3 regions of the Allobosea sp. GW822-FHT03F07 genome follow, and region 3 is predicted to be linked to each of the others. Evidence: predicted binding sites of a transcription regulator. Region 3 holds the regulator's gene; each other region holds the start of a gene.
The links. Region 3 encodes LexA, which represses DNA repair genes until DNA is damaged. Its sites were predicted from a motif close to TGTTCNNNNTGTGTTCNG; they were not measured.

Region 1: a site for LexA is predicted at 1,854-1,871, ahead of AC1RMY_RS12410 (PA0069 family radical SAM protein). Genes of this name have one in related genera too.
Region 2: a site for LexA is predicted at 1,603-1,620, ahead of AC1RMY_RS00025 (ATP-dependent helicase). Genes of this name have one in related genera too.

What each region holds. Positions count from the first base shown of each region.
Region 1 covers NZ_JBXAND010000003.1:215,864-219,138, forward strand. Annotated here, with positions in the region: gene rnhB (ribonuclease HII) at 1-395, opposite strand, end outside; gene AC1RMY_RS12410 (PA0069 family radical SAM protein) at 589-1,710, opposite strand; gene AC1RMY_RS12415 (hypothetical protein) at 1,925-2,431, shown strand; gene AC1RMY_RS12420 (amino acid ABC transporter substrate-binding protein) at 2,574-3,275, shown strand, end outside.
Region 2 covers NZ_JBXAND010000001.1:4,048-7,322, forward strand. Annotated here, with positions in the region: gene AC1RMY_RS00025 (ATP-dependent helicase) at 1-1,595, opposite strand, end outside; gene AC1RMY_RS00030 (LysR substrate-binding domain-containing protein) at 1,757-2,167, shown strand; gene AC1RMY_RS00035 (acetyl-CoA C-acetyltransferase) at 2,495-3,275, opposite strand, start outside.
Region 3 covers NZ_JBXAND010000002.1:348,434-351,708, reverse strand. Annotated here, with positions in the region: gene AC1RMY_RS10225 (ComEC/Rec2 family competence protein) at 1-1,710, shown strand, start outside; gene lexA (transcriptional repressor LexA) at 1,704-2,441, opposite strand; gene AC1RMY_RS10215 (molybdopterin molybdotransferase MoeA) at 2,553-3,275, opposite strand, start outside.

The DNA.
Region 1 (3,275 bases), on a different contig from region 3:
CCGCCGATCACGGCCTCGCAGGGGCAGGCCAGAACTGGCGGGTCGTTGCCGTCGACCAGCACGCCCGCGGGCCGCACGGGCAGCGCCGAAACCGCGCGCCGCATCGCGAGCAGCGTCGCCTGCCGGATGTTGATCGCATCGATCTCGGCGGCGGTGACGCTGGCGACGCCGATGGCGAGCGCCGTCTCCGCGATGATCGCGAACAGCTCCTCGCGCCGTGCCGCGCTCAGCTTCTTCGAATCGTCGAGGCCGGCCGGCACCTTGGCGGGATCGAGGATCACGGCCGCCGCCACCACCGGTCCGGCCAGCGGCCCGCGCCCGACCTCGTCGACACCGGCGAGCGGCCAGAGGCCCTTGGAGATGGCATGGGCTTCACGAAGAAAGTGGGCGGTCATGGCGGGCTTATGCAGTATCCGTTGCCCGCGGGCCATGCCCTAGACATGGCTATCCATATTATCCCGGCCGGCGCGCTCCTCGTCATGGTCGGGCTTGTCCCGACCATCCACGTCTTCGTCCGGCGAGGGCTGTGTTCCAGACGTGGATGCTCGCCACAGGGGCGAGCATGACGGTCTGGTTCTGCCAACTCCTTCAAAACAGGCTGAGTTGCGCCTTCTCCTTCTCCGGCTTGAGGAACAGGTCGTTGCGCAGGCGCAATCGGGCGCCGTTGAAGCCGAGGCGCTCGGCCGCCATCTCGAAGCGCCGGCCGATCATCCAGGCGTAAGGCCCCGAGCCGACTTGCCTCTGGCCCCAGGCGGCGTCGTAGTCCTTGCCGCCGCGCGTCGAGCGGATCAGCGAGACGACATGGCGCAGCTTGTCGGGATGATGCGTCAGCAGCCAGTCCTGCACGAGATCCTTCACCTCGAGCGGCAGCCGCAGCAGCACATAGCCGGCCTCACGCGCACCGGCCGCCTTGGCGGCATCAAGGATGCGCTCGATCTCATGCTCGTTGATCGCTGGAATGATCGGCGCGACCAGCACCGTCACCGGGATACCGGCTTCCGACAGCGCCTTGATCGTCTCCAGCCGCTTGGCCGGGGAGGCGGCGCGCGGCTCCATGCCGCGCGAGACCTTGGGGTCCAGCGTCGTCACCGAGATCGCGACCTTGGCCAGCCCCTTCGCCGCCATTGGAGCGAGGATGTCGATGTCGCGCTGGACCAGCGCCGACTTCGTCACGATGCCGACCGGATGGTTGAAACGCTGCAGAACCTCGAGGATCTGGCGCATGATCCTGAGCTTGCGCTCGATCGGCTGGTAGGCGTCGGTATTCGTGCCGATCGCGATGGTGCGCGGCTGGTAAGATGGGGCTGAAAGCTCCTTCTCCAGAAGCAGCGCCGCATCGGGCTTCGCCGTCAGCTTGCTCTCGAAGTCGAGCCCCGGCGACAGGCCGAGATAGGCATGGCTCGGCCGCGCGAAGCAGTAGACGCAGCCATGCTCGCATCCGCGATAGGGGTTGATCGAGCGGTCGAAGGAAATGTCGGGGGAGTCGTTTCGCGTGATGATCGTCCGCGGCTTCTCTATCGAGACTTCCGTCTTGAACGCAGGCAATTCGCCGAGCGAGCCCCAGCCGTCATCTTCGTCGAAGCGCTGCTCGGCCTCGTAGCGTCCACCCGGATTGATCGTCGCGCCGCGCCCGCGCCGGCGCTCGGGATCGATGCGATGGCCGGCATAGGCCAGCGGTTCGCTCGGCGCCACGCGAGCCGAGAGCGGCATCGGAGCCGAAACCGACATGGGAGCACTGTCCTGCCGTTTCAGCGGCTGTGCCGGATTCGGCCGCGATACGGGTCTGCTCTGGCTCATGGCGCCGAACCATCCCTGAAAATCGCCGGGAATCGGCGACTTCTTTGATGTTCTATGTGAACATAAAGGGAACGTATTGCAAGTGACAGGATTGCGACATGCTGCGCTGCGCCATAAGGGATTGCGCATGCTCACAGCGGTCATACGCATCGATGGTTCGCGCGTCGCCGGATCGACTGAATCGCTCGCCGCGACCTTTTCCGTCCTGATCCCGGCGGTCGCCGACGGATTCCTCGGCCATGCCGTGGTGATCGATGCAGCGGGCCATGCCGACATCGAACGCCTGGCCGATGCGACGGGCGCGAGCTATCTGCGCGCCGGCGGGGCGGAGGGCTGGCATCTCGGCGCGGCCCAGGCCCGCGGGGACTGGCTGTTCCTGCTCGAAGCCGGCGATGTCCCGCAGCCGCACTGGCCCCAGGCCGTCGAGCGGCATCTGATCGTGGCACCGGACATGCCCGCTCTGATCCCGCTGCGCGGCTTCGCGGGTTCGCTGCGCGAGCGTGCGGCGATCTCCTTCGGCCCTCGTCGGCTGCGTCCGGGTTTGATCGTTCCGAAGGGACAGGTTCTGACGGGACGCCTCGGCGCCGCGCCGCGCCGTCTTTCGGTCAGGCGCGAGCGCGCCGCCTCGGGCTGAAGGCAGGGCGGCAGGGCACGGCGTGCCTTCCCCTCCTCGGGCGAGGGGCATCGCTCCGGAGCGCGCAAGCCGCCGGAAACGACGTTTTTAAATCCCATCCGGCTGGTCTATTCTGCACCCTTGCCCAAGGGGGATGGCGGCCATGCGAATGTTGTGGATCGCGCTGCTGTGCACGGCGATGTCGACGGCAAGCTCGACGGCCGACACGCTGGCGCGGGCCCGTGAGACCGGCACGCTGCGGCTCGGAATCCGGGCCGATGCGCCGCCATATTCCTATCGCACCACCAGCGGCGAGCCGTCCGGATACATCGTCGACCTCTGCCGTGAAGTTGCGGATGCGGTGAGGAATTCTCAGGCGATCCCTGCGCTGAAGATCGACTATGTCGAAGTCTCGTCTGCATCGCGATTCGACGCGCTGCGCGACGGCAAGATCGACATTCTCTGCGATCCGACGTCCATGACCATGTCGCGCCGCGCCATCGTCGATTTTTCGCTTCCGACCTTCATCGATGGCGCCGGAGTGCTTCACCGGGCCGACGCAGTGTATCGGCTCGAGGATCTGCGCGGCAAAAGGATCGGCGTGCTGCGGGGCACGACCACGGAGGACGTCCTGAAGGCGACTTTGGCGCAACTGAAGATCCAGGCCGAGCTCGTCCCGATGCAGACCCATCCAGATGGTGTCCGGAGCCTGGCTGCAGGCCGGGTCGATGCCTATTTCGCCGATCGCGGCATCCTCAGCTATCACCTGACCAACAGCCAGAACCGCGCCGGGATGAAGCTGTCAGACCAGTATTTCACCTTCGAGACCTATGCGCTGGCCCTACCGCGCGGCGATGAGAAGCTG
Region 2 (3,275 bases), on a different contig from region 3:
GGATAGCCGCCGGCGATCTGTTCGAGCTGCACGAGATCGGCCTGGCGCGTCGAAGCATCCTCGTGCATGCGCCCGAGATGCGGCTCATACCATCGCCGCGCCCGCTCGATCTCCGCCGGCCAACCGGCGCGCCCCGAACGGAGCTCGGTGACGGCGCCGACGAAGCCCGACCAGTCGTCGCCCGCGCGAGGCGGTGCGGGGGCATCGGCCAGCCCTTCGGCGAGATCGGCGGCCGTCCCGACGTGATCGAGCACGCGCTGGGCCGATGTCGGCCCGACACCGGGCAGCAATTGCAGCACGCGGAAGCCGGCGACACGATCTCGCGGGTTCTCGACGAAGCGCAGCAGGGCGAGCAGGTCCTTCACATGCGCGGCGTCGAGAAACTTCAGGCCGCCGAATTTCACAAAGGGAATGTTCCGCCGCGTCAGTTCGATTTCGAGCGGGCCGCTGTGATGCGAGGCGCGAAACAGCACGGCCTGCTGCTTCAGCGTCGAGCCGCCCTCGCGATTCTCCAGGACCTTCTCCGCGATGAAGCGGGCCTGGTCGGCCTCGTCCCGGACATGGACCAGTTGGGGTCGGGCCCCGCTCGCCCGATCGGTCCAAAGGTTCTTGGTGAAGCGTTCCGCGGCGAGGTCGATGACCGCGTTGGCGGCTGCGAGAACGGCGCTGGTGGAGCGGTAGTTCTGGTCGAGGGTGACGACCTCGGCTGCCGGTGTGAAGGCGGCCGGAAAGTCCAGGATGTTGCGCACTGTCGCAGCTCTGAACGAATAGATCGACTGGGCATCGTCGCCGACGACGGTGAGCCCCCGGCCGTCGGGCTTCATCGCGAGCAGGATCGAGGACTGCAGGCGATTGGTGTCCTGATACTCGTCGACCATGACGTGATCGAAGCGACCGCCGATATTCGCAGCGATCGCGGGTACGGTCATGGCCTGGGCCCAGTAGAGCAGCAGATCGTCGTAATCGAGGACGTTCTGCGCCTGCTTGGCTTCGACATAGGCGGCGAACAGCTCCTTCAACTCGGCGGCCCAGGCGACGCACCAGGGATAGGAGCGCCCCAGCACGTCCTCGATCGGCTGCTCGGCGTTCACGCAGCGCGAGTAGATGGCGAGGCAGGTGCCCTTGGTCGGAAAGCGCGCCTCAGTCTTCGAGAAACCGAGCTCGTGCCGGACCAGATTCATCTGATCGGCGGCGTCCTCGCGGTCATGGATGGTGAACGCCGGGTCGAGGCCAAGCTGCTCGGCCTGATCGCGCAGGATGCGTGCGCCGATGCCGTGGAACGTCCCGGCCCATGTCAGCGCATCCGCGAGCGCGCCGGCTCCGTTGCCGAGCACCTTGCGCGCAATCCGTTCGACCCGCTTCGACATCTCGGCGGCGGCGCGCCGGGAAAAGGTCATCAGCAGGATGCGGCGCGGGTCGGCACCGCTGACGAGGAGATGGGCGACGCGGTGCGCCAGTGTGTTGGTCTTGCCCGAGCCGGCGCCGGCGATGATCAGCAATGGCGGCGCCGGTGCCGCTCCGCCGCCATGCGTTACCGCCCGCCTCTGCGCCGGGTTCAGGGCATCGAGATAGCGAATCGGTGTGACAGCGTTCATGCAACGCTGTTCTACCTTGGTTCTCACGCGCGGTCGCCCTGTCAAATGATGTGGCGGGCAACGCGGCGGCCACAGCGACAGGAAGGCGGACGATACATTCCGCCCTCCCGTAGCACTCCTGAAGCCTGTCAACGGGCGAAGAGGTCAATTCCGTCATCGCGATGACGCCCGCCCAGCATGGCCGCGAGATAGGCAGCGGCGGCCCCGACGAGCAGGACAGCCGCCGTTATAAAGGCGACGATCACGCCAGTCTTGCGTGCCTTCTCAGCCTTCAGCATGAGGATGATGAATTGAGCGTACGCGTGAGTCCCATTTTGCGGACGAATAATGCGCAGGTGCTGATTGCCTCGTTGTGCGACGGTCGCGGTGTCGGGCCAGTGCAGCATCCCCTCGTGGCTGATGATCTCGCTGCGGGGCGGCTGGTTCGTGTGCTGCCCGGCTACAATATCAAGTCGACAGAGGCATTCCTGGTCTATCCATCGGTGCGGTACATGCGTCCCGTGATCAGGGCGTTCACGGATTTTGCCATGGCTCGCCTTCGCGCCGTCGACGGCATCAGCGCCACCGCCTGAAGGCGCCAGTTGCAGACATTGGCTACTGGCCTGGAAGCCGACTTTCGCAGCCGGGTGCATAAAGTCAGATCCCGAACCATTCCGAATCCTGACAAGTCCGCTCACGCGAGTTCTGGCTCGCAGGACGGGCGACGATTGCGGATAGGGCGAATTTCCAAGGACCCTGTGGAGCTCCTTCATAGCTGGATGCCATACATCACAAGACGTGAGCCATAGACGATCCAAGCGGCACGGCTGTCCGGCGCAAAGCCAACCGCCCATTGGCTCGCGCTAGGGCTGGGTATCTCGTGCAGCACCTCGCCCGAACTCATGGAGATGCTTGCGCAATCACAGTGCTTCGAGTGCGAGCGCAATGCCCTGGCCGCCGCCGATGCACAGGGTGACGATGCCCTTGGAAATGCCGTCGCGCCGCATCGAATGGAGGAGCCGTGTGGTCAGGATCGCACCGGTGGCGCCGATTGGATGCCCGTGGGCGACGGCCCCGCCTTCCACGTTGACGATGTCCTCGGGCAGGCCAAGCTCCTGAATGATCGCGAGCGGCACGGCGGCGAAGGCCTCGTTGATCTCAATGCGCTCGATGTCGCCAAGGGTCCACCGGGCTTTGTCCAGCGCCTTGCGGATGGCCGGAACGGGGCCGAGACCGAAGAAGCCCGGCTCCAGGGCCGCGACTCCATAGCCGGCGAGACGCGCCATGGGCTCGACGCCCTTCGTCTCCGCGAAGCCGCGCTCGGCGACGATCACCGCAGCCGCCGCGCTGTTCAATCCCGGCGCGTTGCCGGCCGTGATCGTGCCGTCCGGGCGGAAGGCGGGCTTCAACCGGGCGAGCGTCTCGATCGTGGTATCTGGCCGTGGCGCTTCATCGGTCACGAAACTTTCCGTTCCCTTGCGCCCCTTCACTTCGACAGCAACGATTTCATCCGTAAACCGGCCGGCCTCGCGGGCGGCGGCGAAACGCTGCTGGGAGCGTGCGGCGAAGGCATCTTGCGCCTCGCGCGTGATCTGGAGCTTGGCGACGAGATCTTCCGTGTGCCAGCCGGAATGCTCCCCGGAAAAGGCATCGTTCAGTCCGTCGGTCAGCATGCTGTCGAGGATTTGGGCCGGTCCCATA
Region 3 (3,275 bases):
CCGGGCGATCACATCTCGGCCGTGGCGCGGCTCCTGCCGCCCCCCGGCCCGGCGCGCCCCGGCGGCTACGACTTCGGGCGCGACGCCTTCTTCCGCGGGCTGGGCGCCGTCGGCAGTATTCCCGGCAAGATCGTGCTTTCACCACCGCCTCGGCCCCCACCGAGCGAACTCGTACTGGCGGCGACGATCGACCGGGCTCGCAACGCATTGACGCGGCGCATCGCCGAGATCGCCGGCGGCCAGGCCGGCGCGATGGCGGCGGCGCTCGTTACTGGCAAGCGCGGCCTGATCACGGAGACGACGAACACCGATCTTCGTGCCGCGGGCATCTATCACATCGTCTCGATCTCGGGCCTCCACATGGTGCTCGCCGCCGGCACGATCTTCTGGCTGGTCCGGGCGCTCCTGGCCCTCTCGCAGACGCTCGCCCTGCGCTGGCCCGTCAAGAAGATGGCCGCCGTCGCGGCGATGATCGGCGCCATCGCCTACTGCGTCTTCTCGGGCGCGGAGGTCGCGACGGTCCGCTCGCTGATCATGACGCTTGTCATGCTCGGCGCGATCCTGGTCGACCGGCCGGCGCTCAGCATGCGCAACCTCGCGCTGGCCGCGATCATCGTGCTGCTGCGCGAGCCGGAGGCGCTGCTCGGGCCGAGCTTCCAGATGTCCTTCGGTGCCGTCGCCGCCCTGATCGCCTTCGCCGAGCGCTGGGAGAATCGCGACCGGCCGCAGCCGCCTCCCACGCTGCCCTGGCCCGTGCGGCCGCTCTGGATCGCCGCGACCGGCATCGTCGTCACGACGCTGCTGGCGACGGCTGCGACCGCGCCCTTCGGCGCTTATCACTTCCAGACCTTCAATCCCTTCGGCCTGCTCGGTAACGCGCTGGCGCTGCCCTTCGTCTCGCTCTGTGTGATGCCGGCAGCGGTCTTCGGCGTGCTCGCCTATCCGTTCGGGCTCGATGCGCCGGCCTGGTGGCTGATGGGTGCGGCCTCCGAGGTCGTGCTCAAGCTCGCGCATTGGGTCGCGACCATCGAGCATTCCACGCTCGTCATCGCCGCCTTCGGACCCGCCGCGCTGGCCTGCTTTGCGGCATCGCTGCTCTGGATCGCGCTCTGGACGACGAAGTTGCGGCTGCTCGCGATCCTGCCGCTCGTCGCGGGCGTCGCCGTCGCGGCGAAGCCCGGGCGCCCCGAAATCCTGATCGAGCGCGACGGCTCCGGCATCGCCGTGCGCGGCAAGGACGACCTGCTGATCGTCGCCGGCAAGCCCAGCCGCTTCGTCCTGCAGCAATGGCTGACCGCCGATGGCGACGGCCGTAACCCCGACGATGCCGCTCTGCGGCAGGGCGCGGCCTGCGACCCGCAGGGCTGTGTCATCCTGACGAAGGACGGCCGCAGCATTGCCTATGCCCGCGACAGGCTCGCCATCATCGAGGATTGCCGTCGCGCCGACCTCGTCGTCACGCCGATCCCCTGGACCGCCCCCTGCGCCGCGAAGCTGATCGACCGCACGGCCTTGATCCGGGACGGAGCGACGGCGCTCGTTCGCCGGGGCGGGGATTGGCGCAGCCACGCTTCCGAGCAGGCCGGGAGCGAGCGTCCCTGGAACCGCAAGGCCGCAGCCACGCAGCCGACATCGGCCAGACCTGACCCAGCAGGTATTGCCGTTCCGCCGTCGGCGGACGACGCCGCCGAGCCTGAGCGACTTCAGTAGCGCCGCATCAGGTTAACCAGCCGGCCCTGGATCTTGACCCGGTCCGGGCCGAGCACGCGTGTCTCATAGGCCGGATTGGCCGCTTCCAGCGCGATCGAGGATCCACGCTTGCGCAGCCGCTTCAGCGTCGCCTCCTCGTCGTCGATCAGCGCGACGATGATGTCGCCGGTATTGGCGGTGTCCTGCTTGCGGATAACGACGGTATCGCCGTCGAGGATGCCGGCATCCACCATCGAGTCGCCGCGAACCTCGAGCGCGAAATGCTCGCCGCCGCCCAGCATGTCGGCAGGCAACGCGACGCTGTGGCTGCGGCTCTGGATTGCCGAGATCGGCGTGCCTGCGGCTATGCGGCCCATCACAGGGATCGAAATCGTGCCGCGCCCATCATCCGAGGCGCCCTCCACCGGCCGCGGCTTGCCGAGAACGCCTTCTTTGCCGGGCGCGCCATCCTTGCCGAGCCCGCCCTGGACCACCGATGGATTGAAGCGCCCGCGCGGTTGCCCGCCGGCTCCGCTGCCCTCCGGCAGCTTGATGACCTCCAGCGCCCGCGCCCGGTTCGGCAGGCGGCGGATGAAGCCGCGCTCCTCCAGCGCCATGATAAGGCGGTGGATGCCGGATTTGGACCGCAGGTCGAGCGCGTCCTTCATCTCGTCGAAAGAGGGAGGCACGCCGCTTTCACGCAGGCGTTCATGGATGAAGCGAAGCAGTTCGGCCTGTTTGCGTGTCAGCATGGTCCCCGCCGGCGCGATGATGATCTGCTCTTGGCGCAGATTCGAAACAAATCACGAACACCATACCCGTTCGTGTTGTGTTCCGCAAGCAGGTGCTCGCCCAAGGTCAACTCAGCGCAGGCGGATGATCCGGCAGGGATCGCCTTTCTTTGCCGGCTCGGCGAAGGCGGGGCGGATCGCCAGCGCCTGCGCCCGGGCCAGCAGGCCGAGCATGGAGGAATCCTGCCGGTCGAACGGGGTCGCCTGCCAACCGGCCTCGGTCAGCGCGAGGTCGGAGCGCAGATAATCCTCGCGCTCGTCATTGGCCGGCATGTCGCGGCCGAGGATGCCGGGCTCGCTGCGGTCCCGCTCGGGCTCGGGCATGCCGAGCAGCGCCTCGATCAGGGGCACGACGAAGAGATGGCCGCAGACGATCGACGAGACCGGGTTGCCCGGCAGCCCGACCGCGACCATCTGGCCGAGCCGCCCGGTCATCATCGGCTTGCCCGGCCGCATCGCGATCTTCCAGAAGCCGAGCGCCATCCCGGCCCGTTTCAGCGCCTCCTGGACGAGGTCGTGCGCGCCGACCGAGGCGCCGCCGAGCGTGATCAGCACATCCGCGCCGGCTTCCTGCGCGCGTCCGATCCGCGCGGCGAGATCGGGATGGTTGTCGCGGGCGATGCCGAGATCGAGCGCGCTCGCGCCGGCCTGCTCGACGATCGCGGCGAGCGAGAAGCTGTTGGAGGCGACGATCTGGTCGGGGCCCACGGTTTCGCCCGGCAGGACCAGTTCGTCGCCCGTCGCGAGGATCGCGACCAGCGGCTTGCGGCGAACGGGCAGGTTCGGGTGCCCGGC